DNA from 4 places in the Arthrobacter sp. 49Tsu3.1M3 genome. Region 1 is predicted to be linked to each of the others. Evidence: riboswitches for the same ligand, from Rfam matches in the RefSeq annotation. Region 1 holds a riboswitch; each other region holds the start of a gene.
What was found. A riboswitch is a leader RNA that binds a small molecule or an ion and turns the genes downstream of it on or off. The one in region 1 is predicted to bind thiamine pyrophosphate.
Positions count from the first base shown of each region.

Region 2: linked by a shared signal. The riboswitch ahead of B5X90_RS05360 (ECF transporter S component) and the one ahead of thiC (phosphomethylpyrimidine synthase ThiC) in region 1 are both predicted to bind thiamine pyrophosphate.
Region 3: linked by a shared signal. The riboswitch ahead of thiO (glycine oxidase ThiO) and the one ahead of thiC (phosphomethylpyrimidine synthase ThiC) in region 1 are both predicted to bind thiamine pyrophosphate.
Region 4: linked by a shared signal. The riboswitch ahead of B5X90_RS18730 (bifunctional hydroxymethylpyrimidine kinase/phosphomethylpyrimidine kinase) and the one ahead of thiC (phosphomethylpyrimidine synthase ThiC) in region 1 are both predicted to bind thiamine pyrophosphate.

Region 1 is NZ_FUZD01000010.1:1,838-5,037, reverse strand. Features, by position in the region: gene B5X90_RS12245 (alpha/beta fold hydrolase) at 1-161, shown strand, start outside; gene thiC (phosphomethylpyrimidine synthase ThiC) at 158-2,008, opposite strand; TPP riboswitch at 2,004-2,111, opposite strand; gene B5X90_RS12235 (GNAT family N-acetyltransferase) at 2,148-2,468, shown strand; gene B5X90_RS12230 (amidohydrolase family protein) at 2,472-3,200, shown strand, end outside.
Region 2 is NZ_FUZD01000003.1:58,139-61,338, forward strand. Features, by position in the region: gene B5X90_RS05350 (DUF4235 domain-containing protein) at 58-321, opposite strand; gene B5X90_RS05355 (heme-degrading domain-containing protein) at 361-906, opposite strand; TPP riboswitch at 1,094-1,237, shown strand; gene B5X90_RS05360 (ECF transporter S component) at 1,304-1,951, shown strand; gene B5X90_RS05365 (ABC transporter ATP-binding protein) at 1,980-3,200, shown strand, end outside.
Region 3 is NZ_FUZD01000002.1:396,694-399,893, forward strand. Features, by position in the region: gene B5X90_RS04775 (ferritin-like fold-containing protein) at 1-627, shown strand, start outside; gene thiE (thiamine phosphate synthase) at 665-1,363, opposite strand; TPP riboswitch at 1,390-1,510, shown strand; gene thiO (glycine oxidase ThiO) at 1,504-2,814, shown strand; gene thiS (sulfur carrier protein ThiS) at 2,811-3,047, shown strand; gene B5X90_RS04795 (thiazole synthase) at 3,055-3,200, shown strand, end outside.
Region 4 is NZ_FUZD01000025.1:5,655-8,854, reverse strand. Features, by position in the region: gene B5X90_RS18730 (bifunctional hydroxymethylpyrimidine kinase/phosphomethylpyrimidine kinase) at 1-1,614, opposite strand, end outside; TPP riboswitch at 1,597-1,694, opposite strand; gene B5X90_RS18725 (Rne/Rng family ribonuclease) at 1,843-3,200, opposite strand, start outside.

The DNA.
Region 1 (3,200 bases):
AACCTCTCTATGAGGAAATCGCCGGCTACCTGCGCGAGACCGGGGCCCTGCACCGCACGGCGCCGGGAGGGCACCGGCCCCAGGATTCAGCCGAAGGGGACCGGGCCATCCGCTCCTACATTGCCGAGGTCAGCCGGCGCCAGCACGCCCGGGCCTCCTAGGAGGCTGCGGGTCCTCCCACCGAGGGCTGCGGCAGGTAGACCTTGCCGCCCGCGGCGAGGAACTCGCTGCTCTTCGCCCGCATTCCGGCCGCCATCTCGGCACGGGCGGCCTGCGAATCCGCTGAACCGTATTCGTCCCGGATGTCCTGGCTGATCCGCATGGAGCAGAACTTCGGACCGCACATCGAGCAGAAGTGGGCTGTCTTGGCCGGCTCCGCGGGAAGCGTCTCATCATGGAAGGCCTCGGCCGTGACCGGGTCCAGGGACAGCGCGAACTGGTCCCGCCAGCGGAACTCGAACCTTGCCTTGGACAGGGCATCGTCGCGTTCGTGGGCGCCGGGGTGGCCCTTGGCGAGGTCGGCGGCATGGGCCGCGATCTTGTAAGTGATCACGCCCGTCTTCACGTCGTCCTTGTTCGGCAGCCCGAGGTGTTCCTTGGGCGTGACGTAGCAGAGCATGGCGGTGCCGTAGCGGGCGATCTCGGTTGCGCCGATCGCCGAGGTGATGTGGTCATAGCCCGGCGCGATGTCCGTTACGAGCGGCCCGAGCGTGTAAAACGGGGCGCCCTTGCAGAGTTCCTGCTGGCGCTCCACGTTTTCCCGGACGAGGTGGAAGGGCACATGCCCGGGGCCCTCCACCATGACCTGCACGTCGAAGGCCCAGGCCCGCTGCGTCAGCTCGGCCAGGGTGTCCAGTTCGGCGAACTGTGCCGCGTCGTTGGCGTCCGCCGTCGCGCCCGGCCGCAGCCCGTCGCCCAGGGAGAACGCGACGTCGTAGCGTGCGAAGACCTCGCACAGCTCATCGAAGTGGGTGTACAGGAAGTTCTCCCGGTGGTGCGCCAGGCACCAGCCGGCCATGATGGAACCGCCGCGGGACACGATGCCGGTGACCCGGTTGGCCGTCAGGGGCACATACCGCAGCAGCACGCCGGCGTGGATGGTCATGTAGTCCACGCCCTGCTCGCACTGTTCGATCACGGTGTCCCGGAAGATCTCCCAGGTCAGGGCGTTCGCCTCGCCGTTGACCTTCTCCAGCGCCTGGTAGATCGGGACCGTTCCGATGGGGACGGGGGAGTTGCGGATGATCCACTCGCGCGTGGTGTGGATGTCGTCCCCGGTGGAGAGGTCCATGACGGTGTCCGCGCCCCACTGCGTGGCCCACTGGAGTTTGTCGACTTCCTCGGCGATGGAGCTGGTCACGGCGGAGTTGCCGATATTGGCGTTGATTTTCACCAGGAACGCCTTGCCGATGATCATCGGCTCGGATTCGGGGTGGTTGACGTTGTTGGGAATGATCGCGCGGCCCGCGGCCACCTCGCTGCGCACCAGCTCCACATCGCAGTTCTCGCGCAGCGCGACGAACCGCATTTCCTGGGTGATGACACCGTCGCGGGCGTAGCGCATCTGCGTGACGGTCCTGCCCTCAACGGCCCGGCGCGGCACCGGCCGGCCGCCCCGCCACTCGGCCGACGCCGCACCGCGGCGCACCGCCGATTTGCCGTCGTCGAGCAGCTCCCGTTCCCGGCCGGCGTAGGGTTCGGTGTCCGCCCTGGCCTCAATCCAGGGGGTGCGGAACGGCTCCAGCCCGCGGACCGGATCGCTGCCCGGCCCGGCCGTGCGGTACACCCGGAACGGCGGGTTCCGGACACCGCCCGGGGAGGGTTCCAGGGCGATCTCGGTCACCGGCACGCGGATCCCGTGGTCCGGGTCCGTGCTGAAGGCCAGCGAGTGGGACTTCAGGGACTGTGTGGGGGCCGGAGGCTGGCTGGGGTCAGACACATGCTGGGCAGACCCAGCGGGTGCTGACTGATCGTGGGCAGGGCTGTGCTGTGTCACTTGGGTGTTCACGGAAATACTCACTTCCTTCGCCGGCATTACCCGGACAGGTTCAACGGTCGCAGGCTGCGTCAGCCCGATCTCAGCCCCTGCAGGGGCACCCGTGTGGTCGTAGACGAAGCTACCACGCACCTCCGGCCGGCGGTCGAGTGTGACGCGCACGGCGGACCGCGGTGACGAACTCGGCGGCCAGGCCCATCTGGAGCAACTCTCCGTGCAGCCGGACTTTGCCAGGCGGGGGATCGGACGGTCGCTGGTGGAGGCGGCCCTCGATGCGGCCCGAGGCCGCGGCTATTCATGGATGACGCTTTGCACTTTCGCAGGCGTCCCGTTCAACGCGCCGTTGTACGCGGGCTGCGGGTTCGAGGAAATCGCCCGGCCGGGGCCGGCGGTGGCAGCCCTGCGGATCCACGAAGCTCAGCTGGGGCTGGATGATCTGGGCCCGCGGATTGCCATGCGGATTAGGCTTTAGGCCATGACCAGCATTATCGAGTTCAGCGGGCCCATCCTCACGGCGGCGGACCAGGTCCGACACGGGTTGTGGTCGGTGGAAGGCCGGTTGACCTTTCGCCGGCCCGCGGCCGCGCCGGAGCTCGTGCTGGACGGCTGGGTCATGCCCGGCCTCGTGGACGCACACTGCCACATCGGCCTCGGCCCGGGCGGGGACGTTTCCGAGGACACCGCGGAATCCCAGGCCCTGGCGGACCGCAACGCCGGGACGCTGCTGATCCGCGATGCCGGCGCCGTCCACGACACCCGCTGGCTCCAGCAACGCGCGGACCTTCCCCGGATCATCCGCGCGGGCAGGCACCTCGCGAGGACCCGGCGCTACCTGCCGGGCCTCGCCGTCGAGGTCGAGCCGGAGGATCTCGTCGAGGCTGCGCGGAAGCAGGCCCGCGCGGGCGACGGCTGGGTCAAGCTCGTGGGGGACTGGATCGACCGTGACGCCGGCGATCTTGCCGCCAGCTTTCCCGCCCGGACGGTCAAGGACGCTGTCCGGGCCGCCCACGATGAGGGGGCCCGCGTCACCGCACACTGCTTCGCCGAAGACACCCTTGATGACATGCTCGACGCCGGGATCGACTGCATTGAACACGCCACCGGGCTATTGCCGCGGCACCTGCCGCGCTTCCTCGGACAGGGTGTTCCGATCGTGCCCACCCTGATCAACATCGCCACGTTCCCGGACATCGCGGCCCGGGCG
Region 2 (3,200 bases), on a different contig from region 1:
CGGGCGCGGCCGCGGCCTTCGACTGCCGCGGCATGCGCCGCGGCTAATCGGCTCCGGTCAGACGATGTCCTGGGTCTTGGCGAAGCGGGTGATCGCGCGCTGGGTGCCGCGGTTGGCGAGCACCTGGATGATGGCGCTGACCGATGCGGAGATCAGGGCGAACGTCAGGGCCGAGCGCAGGGTGGTGGGAACGTCGTCCTCCTGGCCCTTGGGGGGCTTGTTGCCCGTGGACTTTTCCCACATGGTGTCCACCAGCTTGGTGCCGGCAAAGCCTGCCAGGAGGCTGACGCCGGTGCCGAGCAGCTTGATGAGGATGTTCATTCTTCGGTCTCCTTGGGACGGGAACGGTTTTCCCCTAGCCTAGCGTTCCGGGGTGAGGACCATCCGCAGGGCCTCGACCACGAGTTCGTGATCCGCCTTCTGGGGCAGGCCGGAGACGGTGACGACGGCGACGGCGCCCGTGCCGCGCACGTAAATGGGGAACGCCCCGCCGTGGGCGGCGAACTCCGACTGATCCCACCAGGCGTTGTCCTCGATCCTTCCGCCGGCAGCGCGGGCCCGGAGGCCCACCAGCAGGGACGGGACCTCATAGCGCATGGCTGTGCGCTTCTTGGCGTTGATCCAGCGCTCATTGTCCGGTGTGGCGCCGTCCAGCGCGGCGTGGAAGAGCACCTGCTCGCCTTTGGTGATGTCGACGGCGATGGGCAGCGAGCGTTGCCTGCCCAGCTCGACAAGGAGGAGCCCGAGGTCCAGGGCGTCATCCTTGCTGAACGACGCGAACTGGAGCGCCTCCATCTCGGCCAGCACGCGGCCGATGAGCGCCGCCAGGGAACCCTGAGGCTGCGGCTCACTCGAGTCGGGATCGTATTCCCCGGAGGGATCTTGGGTGACCGGTGTGTGCGACAAAATATTCCAGCTTTCCGGTGGGTGACGAGGCCGCCCGCTGGCGGGTCCGGGGGTCCGGCACGACGACTCTACCAAGAGGGTTTTCCCGGCCGCCGGGACCGCCGCCGTCCGGTCCACGATTGTGACGGCACAGCACTGAAAACCCGGCCGTCCGGGTGTAAACTAAGCCAGCCCACAAGGGCGAAAATAATCACGACAGGGGAGCGCCGCCGTCGGGCATCGCCGGAACAATCCGGGGAAACCTTTGGTGGGCGCTGAGAGTGCGGACAGCCGCAGACCCTCGAACCTGATCCGGTTAGTACCGGCGCAAGGGAGTCGAGTTCTCAGGGTGCGCGGAGGGCGGCGGAAGCCGAGACCGGCCGGAGCACCCTCCCCTCCTGTTCCTCAGGAGGACGACATGACAGATATTTCAGCACAGCATGGTTCGGCCAGCCGTTCAGCCGCCCGGCGCAATTACAGCTGGCGCGTGGTGGACATTGTGGTGGCCGCGTTGATCGCCGTTGCCGGCGGCGTCATCTTCTGGGCCTGGTCCCAGGGCGCGAACCTGATCTCGACTCCGGTCAACGCGGTCTACCCGCCGTTGAGCGGACTCTACGCCGGGGGCTGGATGATCCCGGCGGTGCTGGGCATGCTCATCATCCGCAAGCCGGGCGCCGCGCTCTTCTGCGAAACCGTCGCTGCCACCGGCGAGCTGATCATGGGTTCGCAGTACGGCACCACGGTGCTGATCTCCGGCATCCTGCAGGGCCTCGGCGCCGAACTTGTCTTCGCGGCGTTCCTCTACAAGAAGTTCAACCTGCCCGTGTCCTTGCTGGCCGGCGTTGGCGCGGGCCTCTTCTGCGGCCTGAACGATTCCTTCCTGCCGTGGGGCTGGAACATCGCCTACGAAGCCGGCGACAAGCTCGCCTACATCGTCTTCACCACGATCTCCGGCGCAGTGATTGCCGGCGGACTGGCCTGGCTCGCCACCCGCGGCCTGGCGAAGACCGGAGTGCTGGGCTCCTTTGCCTCGCGCAAGGCCGCCACGGAGCCCGTCTTCTCCTGAGCCCCGTCGCTGAATCCTGCAGAGAACGATGAGATCTTCACCGGGCGTCCGTCCGGCCGCCGTCACGGCCCGCGGCTGGGGCTGGCGGCACGCCGGACGGACCCGGCCCGCGGTCAGCGGCCTTGACCTGGACATCCGGCCGGGGGAGCGCGTGCTCCTGCTGGGGCCCTCCGGCGCCGGCAAGTCGACGCTGCTCCACGCCCTGGCCGGCGTGCTGGGCGACGGCGGGGCCGGCGACCCCGGCGACCCCGGCGACGCCGGCAACGCCGAAGATGCAGACGAGACCGGCAGCCTGCTGATCGACGGTGCCGCGCCCCGGGCGCAGCGCGGCCGCGCCGGGCTGGTGCAGCAGGACCCGGAAACGCAGGTGGTGCTCTCCCGCCTCGGCGACGACGTCGCCTTCGGGGCGGAGAACCTCGCAGTCCCGGCGGCGGAGATCTGGCCGCGCGTGCGCGAGGCCCTCGACGACGTCGGGCTGGGACAGCTGCCGCTGGACCACCCGACGGCGGCCCTCTCCGGCGGACAAAAGCAACGGCTGGCGCTCGCCGGGATCCTCGCCATGCGGCCAGGGCTGCTGCTGCTCGACGAGCCGACCGCCAACCTCGACCCCGCGGGCGTCCTGGAGGTCCGCGACGCCGTGGAACGCTGCCTGGACAAGACGGGCGCCACGCTGGTGGTCGTGGAGCACCGGGTGGGAGTTTGGAAAGACCTGGTGGACAGGATCGTGGTGCTGCAGCCAGGGTCCGCCACGGACTCGGCGGTCTTGATCGACGGACCGCCGGACCGGGTCCTGGCCGAGGCGCGGGACATGCTCATCGGTGCGGGCGTCTGGGTGCCGGGCTACGTCCCCGCGACGCGGATGCGGACACCGGCGCGGGGCGAGGGACAGATTTTGCTCACGGCCGACGCGCTCGCCGTGTCCCGCGAGCGGCCGCGGCGGGCCGGGATGCGCGACGGCTTCCGCACCATCGCGCCGCGTCCGGTCCAGTCCGGGGTCTCGGTCCGGGTCCGCGCCGGCGAGGCGCTGACCATCACCGGACAGAACGGCACGGGGAAGTCCACCCTGGCGCTGACACTGGCCGGTCTCCTGCGGCCCGTCGCGGGAACGGTCTCGGCCACGGAGGCGCTGAGCAGTCCCGCCACTGGTCGCTCCGCTGATCGGTTAGGCAGGGGCGCCGGACCCGATCCCTACCGGTGGAAGGCCCAGCAGCTGATCGCCAGGATCGGAACCGTCTTCCAGGAACCCGAG
Region 3 (3,200 bases), on a different contig from region 1:
GCCGACCTGCTGGGAGTCCTGGCGTACGGCGAGCTTTCCGCCTTCGAGCGGCTGTCCTCGAGTGCCCGGTATTCGCCCACGCTGCATGACCGGGCGGTGCTGGGCAGGATGGCGGTGGTCGAGTTCCAGCATTACGAACTCGTCCGGACCCGGCTCGAGCACATGGGCCTGGATACGGAGGCCGCCATGCTGCCGTTCCAGCCCTCTGTGGACCACTTCCACGAACGCACGCGCCCGTCGGACTGGTACGAAGCCCTCATGAAGGCCTACGTGATCGACACGGTCGCCGCGGACTTTTACGGCGTCGTCGGCCGGTACGTCGACGACGCGACCCGTGAGTTGATCGGGCAGGTCCGCTCCACCGGGGAGTCCACGGCCGTGCTGCAGGAGCGCCTCAAGGCGGCCCTGGCCGATGACCCCCGGCTGGCGTCGCGCCTGGCGTTGTGGGCCAGACGCCTGCTGGGGGAGGTCCTGAACCACGCCCAGCGTGTCAGCGCTGAGCACGCCTTCCTCGGCGGACTCTCGGGGCTGGACGACGCCGGCGCCCGGGCGCTGGTCAACGGCCTGGCGGCCGAACTCGCAGCGAACCACGCGCGCCGGATGACGGAGCTGGGTCTCACCGGATAGTTTCCGTGCCGGCCGGCATTACAGGCTACTGACCTGCTTAAGATGCTGCGGCGTCCAGCGCCGCCAGCAAGGCTGCGGCGGCGTGGGCGGGATCAGTGGCGTCGGTGATCGCCCGGACCACGACGATCCGCCGGGCACCGGCGTCGACTACCTGTTCCACGTTACTGAGGTCGATCCCGCCGATCGCGAACCACGGCAGCAGGCTTTCGTTGCCCTTGCCGGTTCCCTCCGCGTCCGCCCCGCCGATCGCCTGGGCGGCGTAGCGCACCAGATCGAGGCCGACGGCGGCGCGTCCCGGCTTGGTGGGCGTCGCCCACACGGGGCCCACACAGAAATAATCGAGCCCTCTGCGGCCGGGCGCGGCAGCGATGGCGGCGTCCACCTGCTCGGGGCTGTGGGTGGACAGGCCGATCACGGCATCCTTGCCGAGAAAGCCGCGGGCGGCGTCGAGCGAAATGTCCTTCTGGCCGACATGGAACACCGGAGCCCCGGACAGGGAGGCGATGTCCGCCCGGTCATTGACGGCCCACAGCCGCCCGTGGCGCTGCGCGGCGGTGTGCAGGACCTCCAGCAGTTCCAGCTCCTCGGAGGCCTCGAGCGACTTGTCGCGCAACTGGATGATGTCCACGCCGCCGGCGAAGGCGGCGTCCACGAAGTCTTCGAAGTCGCCGCGGTCCCTGCGGGCGTCGGTGCAGAGATAGAGGCGGGCGGTGGTGTGGAGAGGGTCCTGGCTCATGGGACCAGCCTAGTTCCTCTAAACTGGGCGCATACCGCGGGAGCCCGCAGCAGCCATGTCGCCGCTGCCCGGCTGAGAGGGCGTCAGAGCCGACCGCTTGACCTGATCCGGCTAGTACCGGCGTAGGGAAGGAATTCTTCATGGGCACACGAGCAGGCGGTGCGGCCGAACCCGCAAATGACGCCGCCGCCCGGGTTTGTGACACAGGGCCCGGTACCGCAGGGGGAACCACCGCGGGGGATACGAGTGCCGACGTGGCCGTGATCGGCGGAGGGGTGATCGGCCATGGCATCGCGTTCGAGGCCATCCGCTCGGGCCGGTCCGTGGTCCTGATCGATGATGCTCCCGGCAGCGGAGCCAGCTGGGCCGCGGCCGGCATGCTGGCCCCCGTGAGTGAACTGCACTACCAGGAGGAACAGCTCCTGGAACTGATGCTTGAGGCCTCCCGGTTGTGGCCAGGATTCGCTGCGGCTCTCGACGCCGGTGCCGCCGGCGCGGATTCCCCGGCGGGTACCGGCTACCTAACGACGCCGACCCTGGCGGTGGGGGCCGACGCGGCGGACCGGCGCGCGCTCGCGGACTTGAGGGAAGTCCAGCAGGGCTGCGGCCTGGCCGTGGAGCCGCTGACAGTGCGCGAGGCACGCACCCGGGAGCCCCTGCTGAGCCCCGGCATCTCGTGTGCCTTCGACATCCCGGCCGACCACCAGGTGGACCCGCGCCGGCTGATCACCCGGCTCGCCGGCGTGCTCGGTGCGGAAGGCGGCGTCTTCGTCCGGCGGCGCGCGGCAGGCCTGCTGTGGCAGGACGGACAGGTGGCGGGCGTGCGGTTGGCCGGCGGCGGTTCCGTGCGGGCTGCGGAGACCGTGGTCGCCAACGGGCTCGGCGCCGCCGCGCTCGAGGAGCTTCCGGCCGGGCTGGCGCTGCCACTGCGGCCCGTCTACGGCGACATCCTCCGGCTTCGCGTGCCTCCGCATCTGCAACCGCTGCTCACGGCCACCGTGCGGGGCATGGTGCGCGGCGTCCCGGTGTACATCGTCCCCCGCCAGGACGGCACCGTGGTGATCGGCGCCACCCAGCGGGAGGATGGACCGTCGGATCCGCACGCGGTTTCCGCCGGCGGAATTTACCAGCTGCTGCGGGATGCCCAGCAGCTGGTGCCTGCGGTCGCCGAGCTGGAGCTTTTGGAAGCCACGGCACGGGCGCGGCCCGGCACCCCGGACAATGCCCCGCTGCTGGGGCGGGTCGCACGAGCCGACGGCGCGGACGTCCCGGGACTCATCATCGCCACAGGATTCTTCCGGCACGGCGTCCTGCTGACCCCCGCCGCTGCCGCCGTGTGCCGGCAACTCATGGACTTCACGCCGGATCCACGCTGGGGCGGGTTCCGCCCCGACCGATTTCCACGCATCCCGGTTACGTCCGGGGACAGCCCCAAGAAGGAAGCAGCATGAACATCCGACTCAACGGAACGGAGCAGAGCGTCGCCGACGGCGCCTCCGTTTCCACACTCGTCAGCCAGCTCACGGGCCGGAGCATCGGCCCCGACGGCCGCGCCGCCGACGGGCGAAAGCTCGGTGTCGCCGTGGCCCGCAACGCCGAAGTGGTGCCGCGCAGCCAGTGGCACGCCACGGCGCTCGCCGATGGCGACGACGTCGAACTTGTCACGGCAGTCCAGGGAGGATGACCAGCACATGAACGAGACGACGTTTGCAGGAACACAGGCCGTCCCCATGACCGGTGCGGTGGCCGATCCATTCGTGGTCGACGGCGTTAGGCTCGGCTCCCGCCTCATCATGGGAACCGGTGGTGCGCCGAGCCTGGACGGGCTCGGGGCGGC
Region 4 (3,200 bases), on a different contig from region 1:
CCGGAAAGCCAGGGCCATTGCCTCCCGCTCGCTCTCCGATGCCCGCCTGGCCGCCGTGTCCGTGTACGCGATGGCCTGCCGGGTCGCGGCGGCGAAGGCCTCGTCGGCGTAGGTCCGCAGCCAGCTGGCGTAGGGGTGCTCCCCGGGGGCGCCGCCGGCCAGGAACTCCCGGTGCAGCGTGGAACCGACCTCGGCGTAGAGCCAGAAGCAGGGCAGCGCCGCCGCCACCAGGACGCCATAGCTACCGGAGACCGAGGCGGCCAGCAGGTGGTCCACGTACGCTTTCGTGACCGGGCCCAGGGTGGAGGCCGTGGGGCGGGTGCTGAGCCAGGAACGGTGCAGCTCGGATTCGACTTCCAGGCAGGTCTGCGCCGAACGGGCCCAGAACAGCTGCTCGGCCTCGGTGGGGGCAATCGCCGCGGCCCGGGCCAGGACCCGGGAGTAGCCGTTGAGGTAGATGGCGTCCTGGGCGAGGTAGTACGCGAACTCGTGCTCGGGCAAGGTGCCGTCAGCGAGTCCGCGGACGAAGTCCAGGGCGTAAATCGCCTCAAGATCGCCCGTGGCTCCTGCGCGCAGGGCTGCGGCGAACTCCCCCGCCGCCGGACCGTGCCCGGCCGGGCGGCGCTGGCCGCCTTTGAGGCCCTGCCCGCCGTGGAGGTGGTGGAAGTGGTGGACCGGGCCGTTGCCGGTGCCGACGTCCAGGGCCGAGGCTTCGCGGAGCGCGCCCAGCAGCCACGGCTTGACTTCCCGCAGCGCCGCTTCCCAGTTCCCCACCCGGGCCTGCACGGTGGCCATGGCCGAGGACAGGGAGCAGCCGGTGCCGTGACTGTTGCGCGTCGCGATCCGCTCCCCCGGCACCACCACCGTTTCCTGGCCGAGCAGGCCGCCGGTGTTGACCAGCGCATCCGGGCAGCCGGCGCCGGCGTCGTTGGTGTCGTTGGCGGGGCCGTTGCCGTCGGCGTCGTGGGCCTGCCCGTCCCCGGGCTCGCCGCCCTGGAGGTGTCCGCCCTTAACCAGGACGGTCGTGCCGGTCAGGGCGGCCAGCCGCTTGCCTTGCGCCAGGGCCTCGGACCAGTCGGCCGCGACGGGTTCCTTGAGCAGGATGGCGAGTTCGGCGAGGTTGGGCGTGATGAGGTCCGCCAGCGGCAGGAGGGCCTGCAGGGCGGCCTCGGCGGATTCCTGCAGCAGACGGTCACCGCTGGTGGCGACCATCACCGGGTCCAGGACCACGACGGCGGGGCGCACCTTTTCCAGCCAGCTGCGGACGGCGTCGATCACGGCGGCGTCACCGAGCATGCCGATCTTGACGGCGTCGATGCCGATGTCGTCGCTGATGGCGTCCAGCTGCGCTGTGAGGAACGCCGCCGGGGGAACGTGGACGGCGCGCACGCCCTGGGTGTTCTGCGCTGTCAGGGCGGTGATGGCGGCCATGCCGTAGCCGCCGTTGGCCGCGATGCTCTTCAGGTCGGCCTGGATTCCGGCCCCGCCGGAGGGATCGGAGCCGGCGATGGCCAGCACGCGGGGAATGCGCGGCGGCGCCGGCAGAGACTCGCTGTGCAGAAACTCGCTGGGCAGGAACTCGGACGGATTCGATCTCGCGGACAAGGCAGACATCCCTTCGCCGGTGCTAACCGGACAGGTTCAACGGGTCTGGATCTCAGCCGGCCCGATGCCCGGCACCCCGTGTCAGTGTTCCAGCCTAGCCGCTGCCACCATGCGGACCCGTTAACGCACGGGCGGGCCCGGGCCTGGGCGGACGTATGTTACGTCTGCCCGGACCCGGACCCGCAGCCCGACCAGTCGAAATAGCGACTGGTCGGGGACGTGGTCAGTCGCGGAGGACTACAGCTCCGACGCCGGCACGCCGACCCCGAGGATGATCGGCTCGTTGCCGGCCGGGATGGACGCGGGCTTGGCCGCAGCGGGAGCCTTGGCCTCGTGGACCGATCCGGCCGCGGCCGGCCGGGTTGCCTCGCGGTGCTCCACGGAGGTTTCGTTGGCAGCGCCCTGGGCGCGGCTGGCACTCCGGTTGCGGCGCCCGCGGCGGCCGCGCGTGGTGTCAGCCGTGCGTGACGCCGGCGCCTCGGCCGCGCGGACGGCCGACGGCGCCTCGGGCGCCGTCGCCTCCGGGGCGGCAACAGGCGCCGCCTGGCCGGCGGCCTGATCCTCGGCCTGCTTGCCGGCTTCGGCTTCGCCCAGGTTGGCGAAGGCCTCGGTCAGCAGGTCCAGGGTCAGGGCCGGTGACGGCGCGTCCTCCGCGTGCTCGACGAAGGGCAGCGCCACCTGCTCGCCGCCAAACGTCAGCACCGTTGCGGGGCGGCCGGCTGCCTCGTCGGCGGCCGCGAGCTGCGTGACGGCGTCGACGGCGGCCTGGCGGGCCCCGGCGTCGCTGGCTGCGGCTGCCTCCCCGTCGTGCAGGTGCGCGGCGTGCGCCGCGGCTGCGATGTTGGCCAGCGCGGCACGGGTGGCCTCGGCCTTGGCGTGGCGTTCGGCCTCAGTGGGTTCGGCGTGGACGGGTGCGGGTGCGGCCGGCGCGGTCTCCACGCCCTGGCCTCCCCTGCCGCGGCGACGGCTCTTGCGTTCCGGGCGGGCAGCAGGCTGCGCCTCGGTGCGCGGCACATAGTGCTCCGCGGCGACCGTGTTGGCGCGGCGGTGCTCCACCGGCTCGTCGTGGGTGACGATGCCGCGGCCCGCACACGTTTCGCACTGTTCGCCGAAGACTTCCAGCAGCCCGGTGCCCATCCGCTTGCGGGTCATCTGTACGAGGCCCAGCGAGGTCACCTCGGCCACCTGGTGCTTGGTCCGGTCCCGGCCCAGGCACTCCACCATGCGGCGCAGCACGAGGTCGCGGTTGGATTCGAGCACCATGTCGATGAAGTCGATCACGATGATGCCGCCAATATCGCGCAGGCGCAGCTGCCGGACGACTTCTTCGGCCGCTTCCAGGTTGTTCTTGGTGACGGTTTCCTCGAGGTTGCCGCCGGAGCCGGTGAATTTGCCGGTGTTGACGTCCACCACGGTCATGGCTTCGGTGCGGTCGATCACGAGCGAACCACCCGAGGGCAGGAAGACCTTCCGGTCCAGGGCCTTGTGGATCTGCTCGTCGATGCGCCAGGCCGCGAAGATGTCCGTGTCCTTGGTCCACTTCTCGAGCCGGCCCACGAGGTCAGGTGCGACGTAGGTGACGTAGGCCTCGATGG